4 regions of the Frankia sp. CcI49 genome follow, and region 2 is predicted to be linked to each of the others. Evidence: riboswitches for the same ligand, from Rfam matches in the RefSeq annotation. Region 2 holds a riboswitch; each other region holds the start of a gene.
The links. Region 2 has a riboswitch for cyclic di-AMP ahead of CcI49_RS21505 (transglycosylase family protein). Riboswitches for the same ligand answer to the same signal wherever they lie in the genome.
Positions count from the first base shown of each region.

Region 1: another riboswitch for cyclic di-AMP. It lies ahead of CcI49_RS31455 (peptidoglycan-binding protein); the one in region 2 lies ahead of CcI49_RS21505 (transglycosylase family protein).
Region 3: another riboswitch for cyclic di-AMP. It lies ahead of CcI49_RS30245 (C40 family peptidase); the one in region 2 lies ahead of CcI49_RS21505 (transglycosylase family protein).
Region 4: another riboswitch for cyclic di-AMP. It lies ahead of CcI49_RS36210 (transglycosylase family protein); the one in region 2 lies ahead of CcI49_RS21505 (transglycosylase family protein).

Region 1 covers NZ_MOWP01000036.1:28,082-32,591, reverse strand. Annotated here, with positions in the region: gene glyA (serine hydroxymethyltransferase) at 1-1,028, shown strand, start outside; cyclic di-AMP (ydaO/yuaA leader) riboswitch at 1,550-1,751, shown strand; gene CcI49_RS31455 (peptidoglycan-binding protein) at 2,024-2,767, shown strand; gene mce (methylmalonyl-CoA epimerase) at 3,255-3,680, shown strand; gene CcI49_RS31445 (hypothetical protein) at 3,845-4,195, opposite strand; gene CcI49_RS31440 (LppP/LprE family lipoprotein) at 4,231-4,510, opposite strand, start outside.
Region 2 covers NZ_MOWP01000025.1:49,628-55,717, reverse strand. Annotated here, with positions in the region: gene purD (phosphoribosylamine--glycine ligase) at 1-198, opposite strand, end outside; gene CcI49_RS21520 (hypothetical protein) at 287-1,303, opposite strand; gene CcI49_RS21515 (adenylosuccinate synthase) at 1,449-2,732, opposite strand; gene CcI49_RS21510 (DUF3151 domain-containing protein) at 2,821-3,249, opposite strand; gene CcI49_RS21505 (transglycosylase family protein) at 3,385-4,128, opposite strand; cyclic di-AMP (ydaO/yuaA leader) riboswitch at 4,130-4,368, opposite strand; gene CcI49_RS21500 (transglycosylase family protein) at 5,705-6,090, opposite strand, start outside.
Region 3 covers NZ_MOWP01000034.1:10,029-16,118, reverse strand. Annotated here, with positions in the region: gene CcI49_RS30260 (MurT ligase domain-containing protein) at 1-8, shown strand, start outside; gene CcI49_RS30255 (glutamine amidotransferase) at 5-757, shown strand; gene CcI49_RS30250 (PHB depolymerase family esterase) at 979-1,581, shown strand; gene CcI49_RS30245 (C40 family peptidase) at 2,639-3,625, opposite strand; cyclic di-AMP (ydaO/yuaA leader) riboswitch at 3,751-3,918, opposite strand; gene CcI49_RS30240 (hypothetical protein) at 4,314-4,703, opposite strand.
Region 4 covers NZ_MOWP01000045.1:1,425-7,514, forward strand. Annotated here, with positions in the region: gene CcI49_RS36190 (cytochrome P450) at 1-704, shown strand, start outside; gene CcI49_RS36195 (SDR family oxidoreductase) at 770-1,639, opposite strand; gene CcI49_RS36200 (hypothetical protein) at 1,763-2,707, opposite strand; gene CcI49_RS36205 (hypothetical protein) at 2,892-3,857, opposite strand; gene CcI49_RS36210 (transglycosylase family protein) at 4,132-4,518, opposite strand; cyclic di-AMP (ydaO/yuaA leader) riboswitch at 4,523-4,723, opposite strand; gene CcI49_RS36215 (XRE family transcriptional regulator) at 5,056-5,664, opposite strand; gene CcI49_RS36220 (FMN-binding glutamate synthase family protein) at 5,807-6,090, opposite strand, start outside.

The DNA.
Region 1 (4,510 bases), on a different contig from region 2:
CGATCGACCGGGCGAAGGCGGTGTTCGGCGTCGAGCACGCGAACGTCCAGCCGTACTCCGGCTCGCCTGCCAACCTGGCCGTCTACCTGGCGTTCCTGCAGCCGGGCGACGCCGTGATGGGCATGGGCCTGCCCTCGGGTGGCCACCTGACCCACGGCTGGACGGTGTCGGCCACCGGCCGCTGGTTCCAGGGGGTCCGGTACGGAGTACGCCAGGACACCGGGCGGGTCGACCTCGACGAGGTGCGCGACCTCGCGCTCCAGCACCGACCAAAAGTGATCTTCTGTGGTGGGACCGCGATCCCCCGCACCATCGACTTCCCCGCCTTCGCGGCGATCGCGGGCGAGATCGACGCCGTGCTCGTGGCGGACATCTCCCACATCGCCGGCCTGATCGCCGGTGGCGCCCACCCCTCGCCCGTGGGCCACGCGCCGGTCATCACCACCACCACGCACAAGACCCTGCGCGGGCCCCGCGGCGCGATGATCATGTCGGACGCGGCGCACGCGTCCGCCCTCGACAAGGCGGTGTTCCCAGGCCTGCAGGGCGGCCCGCACAACCACACGACCGCCGCCATCGCGGTCGCGCTGCGCGAAGCCACCACCCCGGACTTCCGCGAGTACGCCCACCGCGTCGTCGCGAACGCGAAGGCGCTCGCCGAGGCGCTGTCCGCCCGCGGTTTCGACCTCGTCACCGGCGGCACCGACAACCACCTGATCCTGATCGACCTGACCAGCCGTGGCGTCGCCGGCAAGCCGGCCGCGAAGGCGCTGGACCGGGCCGGTATCGAGCTCAACTACAACACCGTTCCGTTCGACCCGCGCAAGCCGTTCGACCCGTCCGGCGTCCGGCTGGGAACGGCCGCGATCACCACCCGCGGACTGCAGCCGGAGCAGATGCCGACGCTGGCGGGCTGGATCGACGAGGCCGTCAAGGCAGCGGGCGACGACGACGAGACCACCATCAGCCGCATCGCCGGCGAGGTGCGCGACCTGATGACGGCCTACCCGATGTCCGGCTGGGTCTGATCACATCGCACATCCGCTCGGGCTCGCCCGGTCCGCTGGCCGGGCGAGCCTGTTCCTGACGGCGCGGTCGACGGGAGAGCGCCCACACCGCCAGCTTGCCCGCGACGTATGGGGCGGTTCCGCGGAACCGCCCCGCCAGTCACCGTAGGACGTCGGCGAGGGCCCCACGGGGACGGGGCAGGGGTCCGGTATTCCACTCTCGCCGGAGATGCTACGCACATCACAGCCGATTCGGCGATCGCGAGCCGACAGGCCTGCCAGGGATCACTGCGGATCGGTCACCACCCTCCGCGGACGACCCGGTCACCACGCGCAGCTCAAGCAGCCGGCAGAACGCCGCATACACCACATCGGCGGCACCGGCGGTACTCGGCGGACCCCCTCCCCCTCTTCGTCGCGTACAGTGCGCATACACCAACCTGTTGTACGCATCGTGACTAGGTAGCGCCACAAAAGGGCAAAAACTGGGACTTGCGACTACCCTTAGTAGTTCGTTACGGTGTGTTGGCACCAAACAAGCGACGGGTCGTACGCCGAGTTCTGCCCTAGGCCCGTCGTCCCCTCCTAGTGACCACCAGGGCAGAAGCGGGGGAACCAGGTTCCTCCGGATGGCCACCGCACCCAGGCGGCCGTCCTCGGGGTGAAGTCGCCGCGCAGCGCGCGCCGACCGGGCTTCCCGGCCCGAACCCGACAGCTAACCTCGCAGGCGTACGGGAAGGATCTGCGTGTACGCATGCTTGGAATAGCAGCCGGGACTGCATCCGTCCCCCGGAACGCCGCCGCGGTAACGCCGCGCCCGTAACCCGGGGTTGACACCGGAGATCTGGGGCCCGCTCGGGCCCGGACAAATTTCACGCCGATAGCAGAACGCGCGTCCATTCGTGCGCCTTTTTTCGCGACCCCATTTCGTCGCGACTCATTGATCCGTGTACGGATCACTGGCGCCCGAAGACGCCCTACCCGCCTGCTCTTCAACGTAGAAACGAGATATCTTGATGTCGACCGGAAAGCACCGCAAGTCCCCCAGCGTCCGCCGCCGAGGCCGTGGTCGCTCCGCTGCTGTTGCCGCGGCGAGCGTCATCGGGGCATCCGCCGGCCTGTTCTTCACCGCGAGCCCCGCCAGCGCGGCGGTAATCTCGGACACCAGCATCGCGCAGGCGGCGAAGAACGCCGGCCTGAACTCCTGCCGCGGAATTCCGCTGAGCACCTGGGTCGCCGTCGCGCTCGCCGAGTCCGGCGGCAACACCACCGCCCACGCGACCGTCGGCGAGGACTCCCGCGGCCTGTGGCAGATCAACATGCGCGCGCATGCCAGCTGGGTCGGAAACCGCGACCTCTACGACCCGAACGTCAACGCCTGGGCCGCACGGCAGGTCTGCCAGAGCCAGGGCATCACCGCGTGGAGTGCCTACACCAACGGCATGCACACGAAGTACCTGGCTCGTGGAGCCGCAGCAGCCGCGGCCGTGGGCAACTCGGTGAGCACCACGGTGTCCACCGCGCCGTCCACCAGCGCCAACCGCGCCGTCGACTCGGGCTACATGCGGCTGGGCGTGTCCGGCCCCCGCTGGGATGTCTCCCTGGTGCAGGACCAGCTGCGTAAGCTCGGCTACCCGATCGTCGTCGACGGCTACTTCGGACCGCAGACCAACCACATGGTCATCGACTTCCAGAAGAAGCACGGCCTGGTGCCCGACGGCGTCATCGGCCCGCTCACCCACAAGGCCCTGTTCGGCTGATCGGCCGCACAACCGAATACCCGAGCGAGCGACCGATCGATCAGCTGCCCCTCGTAAGCTGATCGGAATCGTCGATCGACTCGACGCACCGTCCCCGCCGCGGGCCCCTGGACATCCAGAGGCGTCACGGCGGGGACGCCGCGTTTTCCGGCGATAAGCCGCACCCCTGGCATCGACTCGGCAGAAATGCGATCCAGCCGAGCTCCAGGCACCGTTACACGCCTTCCATTAATCACTACAGACAACACGGATCTTCTTGTGGGTCCGAGCGGGGAATTCATACCGACTGCGGTGACTGGGACCTTCCCGCACCACTCGTCATGAAACTTCGACGAGGCCCGGGGTGACGCGCGCCACAGGTCGGTGGTGACCGGGACACGGCGTACTGGATTCAGTGGACCGCAACGCCGTATCCGGGCACTCTKGGAGGCTGGGCCCGGGCCGGACGCCGCCACGGGCCGACCGTCCTACGACCAGGAGCGATGTTGTGCTGACCAGGATCGACCATGTCGGGATCGCCGTGGCCTCGCTGGAGGAGGCCATTCCTCGCTACGAGGCTGCATTCGGCCTGACGGTCGCGCATCAGGAGACCAACGAGGCGCAGGGCGTGCGCGAGGCCATGCTGCTGGTCCACAAGGGCGACACCGGCGGTTCCTACGTCCAGCTGCTGGAGCCGATCCGCGAGGACACCCCGGTCGGCAAGTTCCTGGCCAAGAAGGGGCCGGGCATCCACCACATCGCCTACGGCGTGGGTGACATCGACTCCGCGCTGGCGGCGCTCACCGTCGCCGGCTTCGACCTGGTCAACAAGACGCCCGTGCACGGCACGGCCGGCAGCCGCATCGCCTTCATGCACCCGAAGGGTGTCGGCGGTGTGCTCACCGAGTTGGTCGAGGCACCGGAAGGGCACTGACTCGGCGCCCCCGCACCGGCTGCACGCACGAGGCACCGGGCGTCGGCCATCCCGCCGACGCCCGGTGCCCCCCCCAGCCCGCAGTCCCCAGCCCGCAGTCCCCAGCCCGCAGCCCGCAGCCCGCGATCACCCGTGGGCCGTGAAGGCCCGCCCGGCTGCCATCGTCACCACAGCACCGCGATCGCCACATTGGCCACCCCGAGCCCACCTGCGGCGTGAGCCAGGGCCGCCGGCGCCTCGCGGCCGCGGGCGTTGCCCACGACGGCGATGCCGGCGACGGCCGCCGCGACGACGAGCTTGACCGCGATCTTGGCGTTGTCCACGTCCCGGTCCACGGCCCCGCTGGACGCCAGCCCCACCAGGATCATGCCTGTGACGATCTGGACGAGGGCGCCGTGCAGGATGCCGGGCGTGATGACCGGATGCGGCGAGCGGATCTGCGCGAGCCACCCTCCGACAATCATGGCCATCCCGACCAGGTGAAACACAACAACGATGTCGTAGACCACGCCCATGACGTCTTTTCTACAGGACGTAGAACATGGCCGGCTCAGCGGCGGCTCGTCGGAGCCGACCAGTCGTTGGTCGGGATCGGGTCGAGCGCCTGCACCGCGGTGCCGTTCCACCGGAAGCGCACCGTGGCCGCCCCCGCCGACGGGCAGCACATCGGATCATCAGGGCGGTACAGGTCGTACTGAAGCGCCACGGTGTCGCTCGTGGACCACACCCATCGCACGTTCGCACTCGGGACGCTGTCGGTTCCGACGAACCGGCCCTGACTGAAGAAGAACGCCTGCTGCGGATGTCCGTCCACGGATGACGTCAACCGC
Region 2 (6,090 bases):
GGTCAGGTCGGCGTGGACGGTCTCGGCCAGGCTGGCGACCGCGTCCGGATCCTCGACCCGAAGCGGGCGTGGCTCGGCAAGCTCCGCTGTACCAGCGTTTCCAGGGGCGCACACGAGCCCGCCGACCGCCGGATCCCGGGAGAGCGCGCGGCAAAGAGCATGCTCACGCCCACCGGACCCGACAACAAGAACCTTCATCGCTTGGAGGGGGCGAAGGACGCAGCCGCGGAAGTCACGGGGTCCAGGTTAGCGCGCGCCTTGATCGTTGAGCCTTTTTACCGTGGTCTCAGAGGCCGACCCCGGCCTGCCAGAGCAGGTGGGCCATGCCGTGCACGAGGTGCAGCGCGCAGCGCCGGGCATCGACCTCGGCCATGGTCTGGACGATGGCCGGAGCGTCGACGGGCCACACGTGGGGCTCGCGGCCGAGCACGGTCAGCGGTGCCGGGTCGTCCCGGCCCTCGAAGGTGCGTCCGCCGGGCTCGACGAACAGGTGTAGCGACCGGCCGGGGGCAGGGAAGCTCTCACACCGCCAGTAGAGCAGCGGCCAGGCGTGCAGCCGCTCGCGACGCAGCAGCGGCCGCCGGTGATCGTGCGGGCCACCCGCGCCCCGCACGCCCCGCCGGTCCGCGGACGGACCATCCTCGGCCTCCACGGCGTCCTCACCGTGATCGTCCTCATCGTGACGACCGCGACGCCCGCCGCGAACGCGGCGATCGCCGTGGCCCTCGTCGAAGCCGGCCCCGGCCCCGGGGGTCCGGATCGATCCCGGCCGGCCCGAGCCGGCGCCGCTGACGCCGGCGTCCCAGCCGCGGTCCGCCCGCCGCCCGTTCGCGCGCACCGTCACCGGGGGCGTCAGATTCTCCGCCGCGCAGAAGGAGAGGAACTCCGTGATCTGCGCCTGGACGTGTTCGGCGATCGCCGCCGCCCGTTCCAGACGCAGCGCCTCGGCGCGTTTCGAGCTGCGGATCGCGTGGCTTCCGCGCAGCAGGACATCGGTCAGGGTCTCCGGGAGCGCCTCCCCGGTCGGGGAGAAGCCGACCGGCCAGGTCGCCGGGTCGATTCCGCGTCCAAGCGGATGATCCGGCCGGACCGTCGGCGACCAGCGGGCCGGGCTGGGCTGACGCGGCGCGGTCGCCCTCGTCGTGTCGAGCTCGGTCGACGCCGACGCCGACGCCGACGCCGACGCCGACGCCGACGCCGACGCCGATGTCGACGCGGGCGTCGGCACCGGCTGGGTCGGCCCGCTGTCGCGCGCGTCGGCGCGGTCGTCGTCCCAGGAGGGGTGCGGCGGTAGCCCCGCCATCGTCATCACCCCCGGTCGTCGCCAACTGTGACGACGTCAGCCTGGGCCGTAACTCTGTGTAGCGCAACCCGAGGCCGTTGTCGGCGCGTGGGGGATCACCGCGCCGAATCGGGGCGTCGTGCGCCAGTGTGGCGCGACAGCGTGATCAGAGCAGTTCGTTGATCACCAGGGTCTGTGCCCGGCCGGGACCGACACCCACAGCCGACACCGGGGCTCCGGACATCTCCTCGATCGTCGCCACGTACGCCCGGGCGGCGTCCGGGAGGTCGGCGAAGTCCGTCACACCGGAGATGTCCTCATGCCAGCCGGGGAGCTCTTCGTAGATCGGCTTCGCGTGGTGGAAGTCCGTCTGCGTCATCGGCATCTCGTCGGTCCGCCTGCCGTTGATCTCGTAGCCGACGCAGACCGGCACGGTGTCGAAGCCCGAAAGCACGTCGAGCTTTGTCAGGAACAGATCGGTGAGCCCGTTGACCCGTACGGCGTAGCGGGCGATCACCGCGTCGAACCAGCCGGTGCGCCGCGCCCGGCCGGTCGTCACGCCGAACTCGCCACCGATCCGGCGGAGCTCCTCACCGACCTTGTCGTCGAGCTCGGTGGGGAAGGGCCCCGAACCCACCCGGGTGGTGTACGCCTTGATGATCCCGACGACCCGGCTGATCCTGGTCGGACCGATCCCCGCCCCGGTCGCCGCGTAGCCGGCCGTCGGGTTGGAGGAGGTCACAAACGGATACGTGCCGTGGTCGACGTCGAGCAGCGTGCCCTGCGATCCCTCGAGAAGCACGACCTTGCCGTCGCGCAGCGCCGTGTCCAGCAGGAGACCGGTGTCGGCGATGTGCGGCGTCAGCCGCCGCGCGTAGGCCGCGTACTCCTCGACCACCTCGTCGACATCGATCCGGCGCCGGTTGTAGACCTTCGTCAGGACCTGGTTCTTCTCCCGCAGCGCCAGCTCCAGCTTCTGCCGGAAGATGCCCGGGTCGAGCAGGTCCTGGACACGGATGCCGGTGCGGGCGACCTTGTCCCCGTAGGCGGGGCCGATGCCGCGGCCGGTCGTACCGATCCGCGCCTTGCCGAGGTATCGCTCGGTGACGCGGTCGAGCGCCCGGTGGTGCGGCATGATCAGATGTGCGTCCGCGCTGATCAGCAGCCGGGAGACGTCGACCCCCCGAGCCTGCAGCCCGTCCATCTCGGACAGCAGCACGCCCGGGTCGATGACGACACCGTTCCCGATGACCGGGACGCAGTCGGCTCGCAGAACTCCGGAGGGGATCAGGTGCAGAGCGTAGCTCTCCGCACCGATCACCACCGTGTGGCCGGCGTTGTTACCTCCCTGGTACCGAACGACGTAGTCGACGGCGCCGCCCAGGAGGTCGGTCGCCTTTCCTTTTCCTTCGTCGCCCCACTGGGCGCCGATGAGGACTAGAGCAGGCACCGGGCGAGGTTACTAGGGATATCGCCCTGTCGGGACCCGATCGGCCTCGACAGGGAAAAGCTCGCTGCGTTATGCCATCTCATGACTACTATGCGAGGTCGAGTTCACGGAGTGCGACCGGATCGCTGTCGGCGAGAAACTCGCGGCACCTGGTCGCCTCCGCGTCCTCGCCGATCTCCGCCGCAGCCCGCGACAGTGCGGCCAGCGCGCGCAGGAAGCCGCGGTTCGGCTCATGAGACCACGGAATGGGCCCGTGGCCCTTCCATCCGGACCGCCGGAGCTGATCGAGGCCCCGGTGATAGCCGGTACGCGCGTAGGCGTAGGCCGCCACCGGCTGACCCGCGCCGAGCGCCTCCTCCGCGAGGATCGCCCAGCCGAGGCAGGCAGCGGGGAAACGGGCCGCGACGGACTCCGCGCCCGCACCCGAGGTCATCGCCTCCACCACAGCGGCGTCGGATGGAAGCAGCGTCGGCGGCGGACCCGACAGCAGGTTCTGGTTCGCGGGCGGTGTCGTCATGGGCACATCCTGCCCGACCGGCGTCACGCCCGGCGCCGGGCGGGCCCACCGGCTGACTGCTGGTCCCGCCGCGGCCCACATGCCAACCAGGCATACGACGACCTGCCAAACTGGCATGAGGCACCCGGAGCCAGGTCAGCTGGTGACGGTGGCGCTCCACAGGTTCTGCCCGACCACGCCGGGCTGCCCGTCGCTGATCCGCGTCAGGTATGAGTAGAGCGCGGCGACGCCCTGGGACTCCTGGCCGAACTTGCCGTCGACCGTCAGCACGAACTTGCGCTCGCGCATCTCGGCCTGCCACACGAACGCGTCGGCGCGTACCTCGTCGCCCATGCCGACGTTCAGCGCTTCACCGCCGAAGTTGGTGCCGACCTGGCTGCGTGCGCGTTCGAGGGTCATGGGGGGCTCGGCCGGGGTGAGTGCCTGCTCGACGGCATCGCCGATGGTGCCCGAGGATTCCGGGGCCGGGCCGTTGCGCGTCAGGCCGAGCTTGTTGCTGCAGGCCGGCCACGGTGACCAGCCACGCGAGTCATACAGCTTGTAGGCGGCATCGTCCTGCATCGCCGGCGGAGCCTGGTCGGGTCGACCGGGGTAGCCGAGGCCTGTCCAGGTGCGCTGGTCGAACTGGTAGGCGCCGTAGAAGCCGTTGCCCGTGTTGATGGCGTAGTTGCCGCCGGACTCGCACTGGCGTAGCCGGGCGAAATCATCCGCCGTCGCGGCGCCGGCAGGGGCCGCGGTGACGGCGAGCCCCGTTCCGACCAGGGCCGTGACGGCCCCGGTGGTCCGCAGGACACGGGTGGCGGTGGACGGCGGCTGCGCCGCTCGGTGCCTGCCACCACGACCGGTCGAACGGACGGGATCACGATCATGCGACCGCATCAGGTGTCCTTCCCGTCGCCTGCGGGGTGAGCTGTCGGGTTCGGGCTGGAAGCTGCCCGGTCGGCGTACCAGGACCCGGCCCGTCCTCGCGGACCGGTGTGTCCCGGCTGTATCGGTACGCCGGCTTAACCCCTAGGACGCAACGAATGCGCCCGGATGGTGGGTCCCCCACTCCTGCCCTGTGTCGTCCGCTCCAGTACCGGCCGAGTGGACGGGGGCAGGATTCGGCGTCCGTCCACACGACCTCGCCCCGGGGGGAGGCGAGTGGGCGGAACTGTAGCGAGATCTACCTACATGACGCAAATCCCGCTGGCCAGGGCGGGATCGGAAAGGACCATATCGGAGTCACCCGAACGGGCCAATTGACGGATGGGTGGAGGAGATGGTCATCACACCCGAACCGCGCCACATTACCGTCCCCTCGACATCTCGGACGCACCGGGGGTCCGTCATGCGGCTGGCGCCCCTGCCGGCTTCAGGCCGGGACGGTCCATGACCCGAGGAAGGTCCATGACCGGCGATGCCCGCTCGGCGGCCCAGGCCTGGGCGCCCGGGGACACGGGGCGGCGCCAGGGAGGGTCGGCGGCGGGCGGTGGGGGGCCGGCGACGGCGCCGGCCACCGGCAGCTGGAGAGCGCCGACGCCACGCCCGCCTACCGGGATCGCCGGTGTGGGGCGGGTACCGATCTGGCCATGACCGGTGCGGTGAGGTGGCGTCGTCGAGGGAGGTCGTTCGGCGCGGCCGTGGAGGGAATGCGCGCCGAACGCATCCCGCGGGTGATCGAGATGATCGGCGGGAAGGCCGCGACGCCCGGACACCTGCCCCGAGGCCGGTACCGCTCCGGCGGTGGGGCTGTCCGGGTCCTGCGACACGCGGACCGTTGGGGCGCTCCGCGTTGCGTCCCGCGCGCCACGGCTGGGTCAGCGCCGGGCGGGCGGGCCGTCGCACGTCACGGCGACTGGATGAGACGCCTTCCGGGCTTGACGGACCGGGAGGAACGTCCCGTCGGGCGAGGTGCTCGACAACTCGGATGTGGACAACTCAGATGTGGATCAGGTGTGGACAACCGCGCTGGGACGGTGCAGCCACGGTCGGGTGGTTCCTGGGGCTCCTGGCATCACCGCGCCCGACCGGGACGGAGCGGGCGGGTGCGGTGAGCCTCCCCGGCGCGCGTCCGCGCTTTCGGGGCTGGGAGGAGGGAGGGACGAGGATCCGGTCGGACGGCCGTGAAGGCCCGCTCTCGCCGGAGCGGGAACGCAGTCGGTGGGCCGACCGTTGTCAGGCGAGGACGGCATGCACGCCCTCGACCGACTCCCGGTTCGCGGCGGGGTCCTTGTCAGCGTTGAGCCTTTTCCATCGTCGGCTCCGACCTGCGGTATCTCCGGTCGTGCACCATGAGATGGGAAGGCTCGTCGATCCGGTCCGGGCGGGGGCTTTCCCCGTGCAGCCGGGAGGGTTCGGCTGTGGAAGGCAGGTTGCCCTCACGGGGTGCTGGCTTTCGGTGCCGCGCGCTGGGGCCCGCGAATGAGCGGGCGGGCAGGCAGGCGACCGAGTGCTCCGCCGGGGCGGGCAGGCGTCAGCCGAAGGTGGCCGCCCAGGTCTGCGGGCCGAGGACGCCATCGACGATGAGGCCGCGCGCCGTCTGGAAGTCCCTGGCCGCGGCTGCGGACTTCGGCCCGTAGCAGCCGTCGACGGCGAGGGAGTAGCCGAGGGAGTTCATCTTTTCCTGCCAGGTCTTGATTTCGTCAGTGACCTGGTTGTGTACCGACGCGAAGTAGTTGCGCGTCAGAGGGGGCACACCCGTGGTGGCGACGGGCTGCGCGACCAGACTGGTTCGCTCGGCCGTACGGGAGGCCTGGCTGCCTGACCCCGACGACGACGCGCCGGGTGAGAGCTGGTCGCCGCCCATTCCGCTCCCGCACACCGGCCACTGGCCGAATCCGGAGCGGAGCGCGAGCTTCA
Region 3 (6,090 bases), on a different contig from region 2:
CCCGGTGATCCGCCCCTCGGCGACCCGGATCGCGCTGATCTATCCGGAGCTGCTCGGCACCTACGGCGACGGTGGCAACGCGATCGTGCTGGCCCAGCGGCTGCGCTGGCGTGGGCTGCGGGCGGAGATCGTGGAGGTGCCGGCCGGTGAGGTGGTGCCGGCCGATTGCGACATCTACCTGCTGGGCGGCGGTGAGGACGAGCCGCAGGTGCTGGCCGCCGACGGCATGCGCCGCAACCGCTCGCTGCTGCGCGCCGTGTCCGGCGGCGCGGCCGTGCTGGCCGTCTGCGCGGGCTACCAGGTGATCGGCGCGACCTTCCCGGCGGGCAACGGCCAGATCCACGACGGGGTCAACCTGATCGACGTCGAGACCCGCCGTTCCTTCGAACCACCGGACGTCCCGCCGCCGCCGCGCGCGGTCGGCGACATCGTGGTGGAACCGAGCCCCCAGCTGGGCCTGCCGACGCTCTACGGCTATGAGAACCATGGCGGGCGCACCCGCCCGCTGCCGGGCTTCCGCGGCATCCCGCTCGGCACGGTCCGGGTCGGCGTCGGGGACGGGACGCCCGCCCGCACCGATGGTGTCGTCGACGGGAAGGTCATCGGCACCTACCTGCACGGGCCGGTGCTGGCGCAGAACCCGGCCCTGGCCGACCTGCTGCTGACCTGGGTGCACGGCCCGCTGGCGCCGCTGGACGGCCCGCGTGAGGTGGGCATCCTGCGTGACGCCAGAGCTCACGCGCTCGCGGAGGGCTGAGCACACCCGCGCCGGTGGCCGGCAGTCGCGGGGGCGGCGGGGTGGCGTGATGGTCGTCCGGGCGTTGTCCCAGGCGTCGTCCGGCGCTTCCGGCGTCGTCCTGAACGGGTCTGCCGGGACGCGCTGCTTCGAATCAGGCGATTTCCGGGCGTGGGGTGTGGTTCGGTTGCATCGTGGCGTCGAATCCCCTTGCCGGTTGGTGGGGCAAGAACAAGAGAAACGTGATCATCATTGGCGTCGTGCTGGTGGTCGTCTGGTGGCTGGCCGCGGGACGGGGCCATCCAAAGGTCGAAAAGGCGACCATCCCGGACAGCTATCCCTCGGCCGGCCGGGAACTGCTCGTCCAGGCGCCTTCTGATCCGGGCGACCCGTTGCCGTTGGTAATCATCCTGCACGATGACAATTCGGATGCGAAGACGTTGGAAGAGGGGAGCAAGGTGTCCTCGCTGGCGAATCGCAAGGATCTCGCGCTCGCTTTCCCGGAGGCCGTCGCCGGAACCTGGCGACTGGACGACCCGAAAGGCGCGGACGTGCAGTACCTGAGCGACGTCGTGCGCTATATGGACGAGAAGCGGTCCGACATCGACCTGGACCGGGTGTACCTCTGGGGCATGGGCGAGGGGGCCCGGCTGGCGCTGCTCGCGGCCTGCACCTCGGCGACGCCCATCTACGCCGCGGTCGGCGTGGTGGGGCAGTTCGACACCGAGCCCGGGCCGACCTGCGACAACGTCACGCCGCATGGCCGGTTCGCCGAGACCGAGTGGGACAAGGGCGTCACGGACGCCCTGTGGAAGTTCTCCCGCGACCTGCACCGGACCGTGTGACAGACAGTCCGGCTCGACGAGACGGGTGGGACGAGGGTGGGTGCGACGAGGACGGGTGTGGGGTGCGGGGTCGGCCCCGCATCTGACTCCATCGGCCCCGCATCGGCCGCCACGTCATACTCCAGCCGAGTTGCTCTAGTTGCAAAGAACTAGTCACTTAGCTCGGATGTCCGGCGGCGGCCGAGGATGTCGCGGAGCCGCTGGCCAATTCGGGTCTTGCGGATCCGGTGAAGGTTGGATCGGCAGGCCTGCCGGTCTTGCCTCTCGGCTGGCTCCAGGGGCGCCGGAGGTGCTGCCTCCGGCCGTCGGCGCCGATTTCCTGTTCGGGCCCCGACCGTGATCCCGGTGAGGAGTCACGGTCGGGGCCCGCGTGGCCTGTCGGCGTCGCCGGGAGGGGGGTAACGGCGTCGACAGGCCACAAGGAGGCCGGGTGGCGGAGGGTCCGCTGGCCGCCGGTCCAATGGGGGGGGGATCGGAACGGCGACCAGCGGAGTCCGAGGCCTTCCGGCCGGATGGACGTCAGATGGGGGGGGATCTGACGTCCATCCCACCGGAAGGATCTACGATCTGCGGATCCGGGTGGGTGGCGCGTGTGGTTCTGTTTTGTTTATGCGGCAGGTGTTGATGCCCGATGGTCGCATTCTGGACGGTTTGCGCCGCATCTACACCGCTTATGCCGAAGTAGAATGATGTCGCAACGGCCTAAGTGCTGGAAGTGTCGAGACGGTCACGCGGCGAGCGCGAGTCGCGCGGCGTCAGGCACTTCCTGGCGGTGCGGGCTACGGGGCGTGCTCGCAGGTCTGCGGAAGGTGAGGCTGCGGTCCGGTGCAGGGGACCACACATCGGATCTGGTGACCGCCGGGCCGGAGTCAATCCCGACCAACGCCGACCCGGCGGCGGGAGCCGGGCGCGACCGGAGGGGGAGATCGCGCGGCGGCTCGTTCCGAGGACAGGGCGATCCGTGCTGCCCCGTCAGTGCGTGCGGCTTATCAGGTGAACAGGGGGGAGCCCGGAGCCAGCCGGCAAAGCAAGGTGGGCCGGCCGGTACTCACGGTGCTCAGGCGACGCGGCCGACCAGGTACGAAGTGGTGTAGATCGTCTGCAGCTTGACGACATCGCCACTGTGCGGGGCGACCCACATCTTGCCGTCGCCGGCGTAGATACCGACGTGGTAGATGTTGCCCGGGGTGCCGAAGAAGATCAGGTCGCCGGGGGCCTTGTTGTACTGGGAGATGTGCGTGGTCGCCGCGTACTGCTGGTCCGTCGTGCGGGGCACGCTCTTGCCGAGCTGCTTGTAGACGTACTGCACGAGCCCGGAGCAGTCGAACGAGTTCGGGCCTTCCGCGCCGTAGATGTACGGCTTGCCGGCCTGGAGCGATGCCAGGTAGACGGCCTTCTCGCCGATCGTGTTCGCTCCGACGTTCACGCTGACGACGGGCGTCTCGACCTCGACGGTCGAGCGGACGGCCTGACGGGAGGCCTGCGCCGGCACGGGGGGGCGAACCGTCAGGGTGGCGTCGTTCTCGGAGTGGGCGGACTGCAGCGAGTCCGTACCATCGAAGATCGCCGTGACGTTGGTGGTCGTCAGGACTCGGGCCGTGTAGGAGGCCTGGCCCCGGTCGTCCGTGGTGAGGTGCAGGAAGGTCGCCCACCCGGTGGGCAGCTTGACCTGGACCTTGATGAGCTGGTCGGCCAGCGGGGCCTTGGTCTGCTCGTCGTAGAGCGAGAAACCGATGTTGACCGGCTCGTTCGCGTTGACGGTGACCTCGGGGTTGGTCACCCGCAGGCCCACGTCGACCTTCGAGGAGAGGGTCGGCGCGGAGATGTCGGTGGTGGCGTCGAGCACGGTGGTGGACCCACTGCCGGCCACGGACGCAACCTGGATGGCCCCGTCGACGGCCAGTCGCGAGCCGATCTGCGTCGCGAGGGTCATCGGGGCGGTGTTCGACGCCTCATCAAACGCAGCGTCCGCGTTGGTGTCCGGAGCACATCCGGCGAGCGCGACCCCGGAGACTGCCACAGTCCCGGTGGTGACGGCGGCCACAGCTCGGGCCCTGGCTCTTGCTCGACTCGACGCCGTGGGGGCTGACGGTGCCCGGTGGCGGCCGCGGCCTTCCTGCTGCCGGCGTCTCTCGGTATCAAGCTGCACGCTTTGCGCAGACAACGTTGCGTTCCTTCCCGTACGCCTGCGAGGTGAGCTGTCGGGTTCGGGCTGGGCTGCCCGGTCCGTCGCGCGACCTTCGTGCGATGGACTTCACCCCTAGACCCGCACCACTACTTGGTGCCGGTCGGTGGAGGTGGGTCCCCCGCTCCTGCCCGAGGTGACGACTCGGAGGGGACACCGGGGCCGCGGGCAGGATTCGGCGTTCGGCCCGGTGTTGTCGTGACGTCGCAAGCGAGACTAGTCCACACGGATGGTGTGGGTAAACACTAGTCCCCCCCAACTACACCGAGTGTGCAAAGAAGTGCCCCTTGCGGGAGCGCATCTGCCCAGGTCAGAGGGGGTGCTGAGCTTCACGTCACGTTTTTGGACGGCCACACGAGGATCACGGACAAACACTTTAGGTGACGAGAAGTTCCGAACTGGCGGCCCGCAACAGACGCCGGAGCGGGCCGTGAAGCACGGCCACGGAGGGGTGCGGCTCGGCGCGGACGGCGGCTCGGCGTGGACGGGCCGGCTCGGCGTGGACGGGCCTGCCCAGGGGAACGGTTGTTRGGCGCGGACGGCCGGCTCAGCGCGGACGGCCGCTCCGGCGGCTCAGGAACCCGGAGTTGTGGAGCACCTGCAGCTCGATCGCGAGCTGTGTCACCTCGGGCGGAAGAGTGCGGTAGCTGCTCTGCATGGCCTCGACGGCCGCGCGCGCGTGCTCGGCGAGATCGTCCAGAGCCTGCTGGCGTTGACGCATCCGGGCTCGCTCCTCCTGGAGCGTCCGGACCGTGTCCTCCTGCCACTGCCTGGTGCGAATGATGTGCTCGCCGGCGTCCGCGGCCTGGCGCTCCGCGTCCTCCAGCCGGCTGAGCAGCGCGTCCAGAGCCTCCAGGCGGCTGGCGAGCTCGGCCATCAGATCGCCGCGGCCGGGCAGGAGCGAGAGCTCGTGTCGCCTCGGCTGGGGGTGCGTCATGGCTGACTCCGGCCGCGGCCTGCGGTGCGGGCCTGCTGGAGGGGCGTCGTGATCTGGGCGGAAGGCAGCCTGGAGGCGCACCATCGCCCCGCTCTCGACCATCGCCGAAGTTCCGACACGGTTGGTTACGTTAGTCGACGCATGGGATTTTAGGCGTGCGGTCGGCAGGATCCGGCACATAGTCAACGGACGACGGCGCGCGTCGAGGCCACCAGACGGGTGTCGACCAACGGATGCACCCGACTGGATGGATCATCATCGGTTGCCGTGTGATCCAGCGATCGGAGATCTCCGTGTCGACAACGGAAGGTTTCGGATGTGACGGAGCGAAGCGGCGGGCGAGTGGCTTGCGCCGTTCTGGCCACTGGATGCCATCCGACTGATCGTCACAATAAGTGATGTGGCTTGTGGCCTGTGATCGATCGCGACGACCGTCATGGCCCCGTGGCATGGGCGGGGTGCGGGTGGCGATGGCCGGGAGCCGCGATCGTGGCTGATGCCCGGTCATCGTCATCATCAGTGTGCAGCCGATCCGTGTGGATGTGTCGGTGGATCCGGATGGCGCCGTGTGGAGCAAGTATGTGAACCGGTTTTGGACGGTTTCCTAAGAATAGGATCCTGTCGTGCAACAACATCGATCAAGGCCGGTTAGTCGGGTGGACCTGGCTGGGATCGCCGTTGGCGGACGAGCCCGGGCTGCCCAGCCGAATTCGCTCGCCCGGATCCGCCGCTTCTCGGGATTTTTGCCACCCGCGCCCTGGCGACCACAGATCTCAGATCTCAGATCTCGTCCGGCGGCAGTGGCGGTCACGGCGGCGGCTCGAGGCCGCGGTTCGCGGAGTCGAAAACTGCGGCTGTTCTCGCGACCATAATCCTCAGGTCCCCTCCGGCGGTGGTGGCGGGCGTGGTGGCAGCTCGAAGCCGCGGTTCGAGGAGTCGAGGATTGCGGCTGTTCTCGTGACCGCAATCCTCAGACCCTGCCCGGCAGCTACGGCCGGGCTCGCGGGCGGCCCCGTGGCCGAGGAGATCGCCCGCCCCCCGCACTGTCACCACCAGCGGCAACCGCCAGATCCCACCGGCGAACCTGCGGCGATCGTCAGAAATCCCCGGCGCGATCCGCGACGGGCTCACCGGGCCATGTTTTCGTCTGCCCAGATGCTTGCGGCGTGTGTCGGGCAACGCTGATCAGTTTGGCCGACGGCGGCGCGGTAAACAGCCGGGGCGGTTTGCCCGGATCTCTCGGCATTGCTGTGCGCGGCAGCTGCCGCCCCGCGCCACGGCGGCCCGCGGCTGTCGGGTGACCTGCTCGACGCTGCTCTTCCCGGCGGGGAAAGAGATCGGCCCGCCGCTGGGAGGTAAGGCTTTCGTCGGTCGGTCCACCTGCCCG
Region 4 (6,090 bases), on a different contig from region 2:
CCCCCGACATGACCCTCACACCGGAGGACCTGCGCGCCCGCGCCGAGTCCACGCACTCCATCCAGGACTATTTCCGTGGCCTGATCGCCGAGGTCCGGGCGAAGCCACGCGAGGACCTGCTCAGCCAGCTCGTCGCAGCCGGGCAGGACAGCGACGTGCTCCCGGAGCAGGAACTGCTCGACCTTTGCATCCTGCTGCTCCTGGCCGGGTTCGAGACGACGGTGAACCTGATCGGCAGCGGCATCGTGGCGCTCCTGCGCAACCCCGACCAGCTGGCGCGGCTACGGGCCGAACCCGAGCTCGTACCGGCGGCGATCGAGGAGATGCTCCGCTACGACCCCACGTTCCCCTTCCTGATCCGCACCGTGCTGCGGGACACCGAGCTGAACGGCCATCCGTTCAGCCGCGGCGACAGCGTGGTGATGCTCATCGGAGCCGCGAACCGTGACCCTGACGTGTACCGCGAACCCGACCACTTCGACGTCGCCCGCTACGCGCAGACGACCAGCGCTCCCCGCCACTTCGGTCTCGGCCTGGGCATCCACTACTGCCTCGGTGCGCCGCTCGCCCGCGCCGAGGGCGCGATCGCGCTGCGTGCCCTGCTCGCCCGCACCGAGAAGATCACCCTGCTGGACGAGCCCAGCTACCGGCCCAGCGCCTGGGTACGCGCGATGAGCCGGCTGCCACTGCGCCTCTCGGCGTAGCCGGGCTTTCGGCGTAACCGGGCTTTCGGCGTAACCGGGCTTTCGGCGTGGCCGGCCTCCGAGCGCTAGTCCCGCTGCACCCGCGGCAGCGGGACGGCGCCGTGATGCGAGGTCAGCCCGCCGTCGGCGACGAGCGTGGTGCCCGTGATGTAGGAGGCCGCCGCGGAGGCCAGGAACCAGACGGCGCCGGCCTGCTCGTCCGCACGGCCCCAACGCTGCAGCGGGATCCGCTGGCTGCTGGCCTCCACGACCGCCGGCTGCGACAGGTACGGGGCCATCAGCGACGTCTCGGTCAGGCCGGGCGCCACCGCGTTCACCCGGATGTTCTGCGCCGCGTAGTCGACCGCCGCGGCCCGCACCAGATTGATCACCGCGCCCTTCGACGCGTGGTAGGCCCAGTTGCCGGGATCCGCCTGCAGCCCACCGCTTGACGCCGTCACGACAATCGAGCCCCCGCCGCCGGCCCGCAGCGCCGGCGCGACCGAACGGATGCCGATCGCCACACCACGGACGTTCACGGCGAGGATCCGGTCCAGCCGCTCGATCGCTCCGTCGGCCTCCCAGGGCACGGTCCCGCCGATGCCGGCGTTGAGGACGGCCACGTCCAGGCGCCCGAAGCTGGCGAGCGCGAGCTCGGTCATCCGTGCGCCGCACTCCTGCGTCGAGACGTCCGCGACCAGCGTGACCACCTCCGGCTCCGGACGAACGGCTCCGTCGAGGCGGGCAGCGGGCTGTGAGGCGGGGGACGCGGGCGGGGCGGAGGGAGCAGGCGGTTCCGCGGAACCGGCGTCCGCGGCAAGGTCTGCCAGCCCGGCCAGACCGGCCTCGTCCGCGTCGACCGCCACCACACCGAACCCGCGGGCGGCGAACAGCTCGACGCAGGCCCGGCCGATGCCGGAAGCGGCGCCGGTGATGACGACAGCCTGGGCGACCACGTGACCTCCGCGCGTCTCCCGACCCGGCGCCGCCGGCTCGGCCTGACCAGATCGATCAGCCAGCAGAGTCTCGCCGACTGGCATGAACGGGACGGATCGACCAGGTGAGGGCCGGCGGTCGGCTCAGGGACGTCCGACAGCTCGGGCCGCCGCCGGCACCACGCTCGAGTAGCCAGGCTTCCCCGCGGTATGGAGACCGGAACCGCCCCACATGGGCCGGCCGGCGATGCTGCGCGGCTGCTGCCGGGCAAGCTTCCCGGCGATCTGGTCAGCGATCAGCTGCAGTCGTTCCGTCGGAGGGGCCGGCTCGTGGTTCGTGTACGTGACGGTCACCTCGACGTGATCGACGAGGAAGAAGAGGGTGTCCATCGCGATGTCGTAGGTGACTCCCTGGCCTCGTACCTGCACCGTCGCGCGCGCATACCTGGCGGCTCCGGTCGGCGCCGGGGGAGTCTGGGCGCCGGTCAGCTGATATTCAAGCTCGTCGCCGTCGGTGCTGCGCTCGTCGATTCTGGCCTGGGTCTCCCTGCCCCAGCAGTCCGCGAACCAGGGATTGGACCACATCACGGTCTCGAAAACAGCCTGCTTCTCGCTCACTATCTCGGCGGAGGAAAGGATGATCGCGCTCTCGCCATCGTCACTCACGAAACTCGCGCCGGCAGCGACTGCCTCGATCTCGTAGTCGAGCTCCGCCATGGAAAAGCCGACGCAGTCCGCGAACTCAGGGGAGTAACGTTCCTCGGGCTGGACAGCGGCGGCGGCATCGACGGGCACACCGGTGAAGCCGGCCGTCGCCGGGCCCTCGGTCAGCACGAAGTCCTCGGGCCACAGACCCAGCGCGCTCGGCTCCGGCGTTGCCGTCCCCGACGGCGTACCGGCGCTCGGCGTGGCCGTTCCCGAGATGACCGTGGTTTCGAATCTCCTGACCATGTCGCCGTCACCAGAGCACGACGAAACGGTGAACGCGATGACCGCCAGGAGGAGGCCGTGGCGCTGCAGCGGGAGCTGTCGCGGTCGGTTTCCGAGGACCGAGGGCGGCCGCTGGCCCGCGGTGTCCTGTGTCAGCACGGCATCCTGACCCGCGGCCGGACCGCACCGGGCCTCGCCCGGTGCCCGCCCACCCAGTCGAAACAGATCGCGAACAGCCATGTCTCACCCACCCCCACGTACACGCCATATGGACATCAATGCACCCACAACGCCGCATGAACGCTATGGGCGCACTGGTGTTGTCTACTCAGGCCACCGCGCCTCAGGCCACCGCCGGAAGCACGGTCGAGGGGTCAGCCTTCCCCGCGGCCTGGAGCCCGGTACCGGCCGACGTGGGCCGGCCGGCGATGGGGCGCAGCTGCTGCTGGGCCAGCTTGCCGGAGATCTGGTCAGCGATCAGCTGCAGCCGATCCATCGGCGGGGCGGGCTCGTAGTTCGTGTACGTGACGGTCACCGCGACGTGATCGACGATGAAGACGAGGTTGTCCACCGCCATGTCGTAGGTGAATTCCTGCTCTCGCACCTGCAACGTCACGCGCAGATACCCAGCGGCTCCAGTCGGCGCCGGGGGACGCTGGACCCCGGCCAGCTGATATTCGAGCCCGTCGGGGTCGGCGCCGGACTCGTCGATTCGGGCCTGGGTCTCCCTGCCCGAGCAGTCCGCGAACCGGGGATTGGCCCACATCGCACGGACGGCAGCGGCCTGCTTCTCGGTCACTATCTCGGCGTAGGACGAGATGAACGAGTCCCCGTCATCACTCACGAAGATCGCGCCGACAGCGGTCGCCTCGGGCTCGTAGTTGAGGTCCGTCGCCGACAGGCCGAGGCAGTCCGCGAACTCAGGGGGGTACCGTTTCCCGGGCTGGACAGCGGCGGTATCGGTCTCGGCGGGAACGCCGGAGAAATAGGTTGTCGCCAGGTCCTCGGTCAGCACGAAGTCCTCGGGCCACAGACCCAGCACGCGCGGTGCTGACGTGGCAGGCCCCGGCGAGGCCGCTCCCGAAGTGACCGCGGTCTCGGGCCTCGCGGCGACGTCACCCGAGCAGGACGACACGGTGAACGCGATGACCGCCAGGAAAAGCCCGTGGCGCTTCGACGGGAGCTGGCGCGGTCGTCTTCCCAACGCCGAGGGCGCCGGCTTGCCCGCGACGTCCCGTACCGCGGACGGTCCGCCCCGGCCCTCGCCCGGCGCATACTCGCTCAGTCGAAACAGATCGCGAACAGCCACGTCTCGTCCACCCCCACGCATGCCAGCACCGGCGCAACCACCGGATGCCTCCCGCGCGGCAGGCACACACGACATACGTGCTCTATCGGGCCGGAAGGACAGCGAAGCTATCAGGCAGCTGTCAGCCTGCTGTCAGATGCCTGATAGCAGACCCAGGGGATACCAAACGAAGACAACGAACAACAATCAACAACCACTCACACGCCACACAAACACCGATGCGCCCGCAACGTCATGAGAACGTCACGGGCGCACCGGTGTTGTCTGCTGCGGGTCAGATCCTGCCGCCCCAACAGCTCTTCGAGGAGTACCAGGGGCTGGTGCCCTGCTGCGCGTACAGGATGTGGGCGCGCTTCCACTGCTCGGCGACGCTGGCGTTCTGCGGCAGGCCCTTGCCGCCGACGCCGTGCCAGGTGCCGGGAAGGAACTGGAACAGGCCACCCGCGCCGATGGAGTTCACCGCGCGGGGGTTACCGCCGGACTCACAGGGGACAACCGCGCTCAGGAAGCGCTGTGCGTCCGGCCGGGCAGCGGCGCTCGCCGGCTGGGACATCGCGATACCGCCACCGATGGTCGCGGCGAGCACCGGCGCGACGAGCAGAGCACGGCCCCGACGGATGGAACGACGGTTCCTGCGGGCAGCCGAGGTAATAGTGGACAAAATGGTGTCCTTCCCCCACGCCTGCGAAGTTAGCTGTCGGGTTCGGGCCCGGGAATGGCCCGGCCGGCCGGCGCTTTCAGATCGCGCTCTCGGCGGCTTCACCCCAAGGACGTCCGCAATTCGACGTCCGGGAAACCTGGGTCCCCCGCTCCTGCCTGCGGTTTTGTTAATCACCGGGTGGGGCAGGATTCGGCGGGCCACCCGATGTGCGCTCCCCAGTCGGAAGCACGGCAGTGACGTTACACACGAGCCACAAACCAATTCAAAGGCTTTGTGAGGAGCGTCACATCCGACACCTCGGTCTTGAATTTCTTCCGCGTTACGTCTAGCCGGCCGAGAATTCGCCCTTTTTCTCCCGGCGCCATGCGACCGGCGTCAGCGATTCGTCACCACCCGTCAACCCAACCACTGCGCAAGGTGCGTGGCACGATCGGGCCCGCGACCGAATTTCCCGCCGTGGCGACGAAGAATTTTTCCGGCCCGAATTTCGACACATCATGACTTGATCCGTTTTCGCCGGCACCGCACCCGGTGGGGTCAGGGCTGGCCGGCGCCGACCTCGCCGTAGGCCACGACCGACAGGAACCGGATCGGCAGCTGGACCAGCTCCCTCGGCCCGTGCGCACCCTCGCCGTCAAGCTGCAGCGCGTCGCCGGGGCGCATGACGTAGCTGGCATCGCCGTGGCCGTAGATCATCTCCCCTTCGAGCATGTAGAGCAGTTCGGTACCCGGGTGCTGGAAGAGCGGGAACTCCTCGCTGCGCTCGGTCAGCGTGACGATGTGGGCCTCCATCCGCTTGTGCGGGCCGCGCAGCGCGCCGAGCAGGGTGTACTCGTGGCCCACCCGGGTCCCGCGCTGGGTGATCCGCGGCCCGGTGCCGGCGCGGGTGAAGACCGCCTCCCGGGCGGCGTCCGCGCCGCGGAACAGCGACGTCACCGGCACGTCGAGCGTCTCGGCGAGCCGGTCGAGCGTGGTCAGGCTGCAGGAGATCGACGCGTTCTCCACCTTCGAGATCATCGCGCTGGACACACCGCTGCGCGTCGCGAGCTCGGCCAGGGTCAGCCCACGGTCATGGCGCAGGCGCCGGACGTTGCCCGCGATGGCACGCTCCAGCCGCCCCTGCCGGGACGCGTTCTCCTCCCCCACACCCGAAACACTAGCGATGGCGCCCTCTTTGCCCGATCCGTCCGGTCGCCTGCTCCGCTGACCGTCCGGCCGCCTGCTCGGCTGCCCGGGTGGCTGGCTGCTCGGCTGCCCGGGCGGCTCGCCGCTCAGCGCGTCTCCCCGTTCACCGGTCGGCGCCCGGGATCCAGGTGGTCCCGGCGAGCGGCACCCGGGCCATCGCCGCGGCTTCGACCGTCAGCGCGACGAGGTCCTCGGGCTCCAGATTGCGCAGGTGCGCCTTGCCGCAGGCCCGGGCCAGCGTCTGCGCCTCCATGGTCAGCACCCGCAGGTAGTTCGCGAGCCGCCGGCCGCCCTCGAGCGGGTCGAGCCGGGCCGCGAGCTCCGGATCCTGGGTGGTGATGCCGGCCGGGTCGCGGCCGTCCTGGAAGTCGTCGTAGTAGCCGGCCG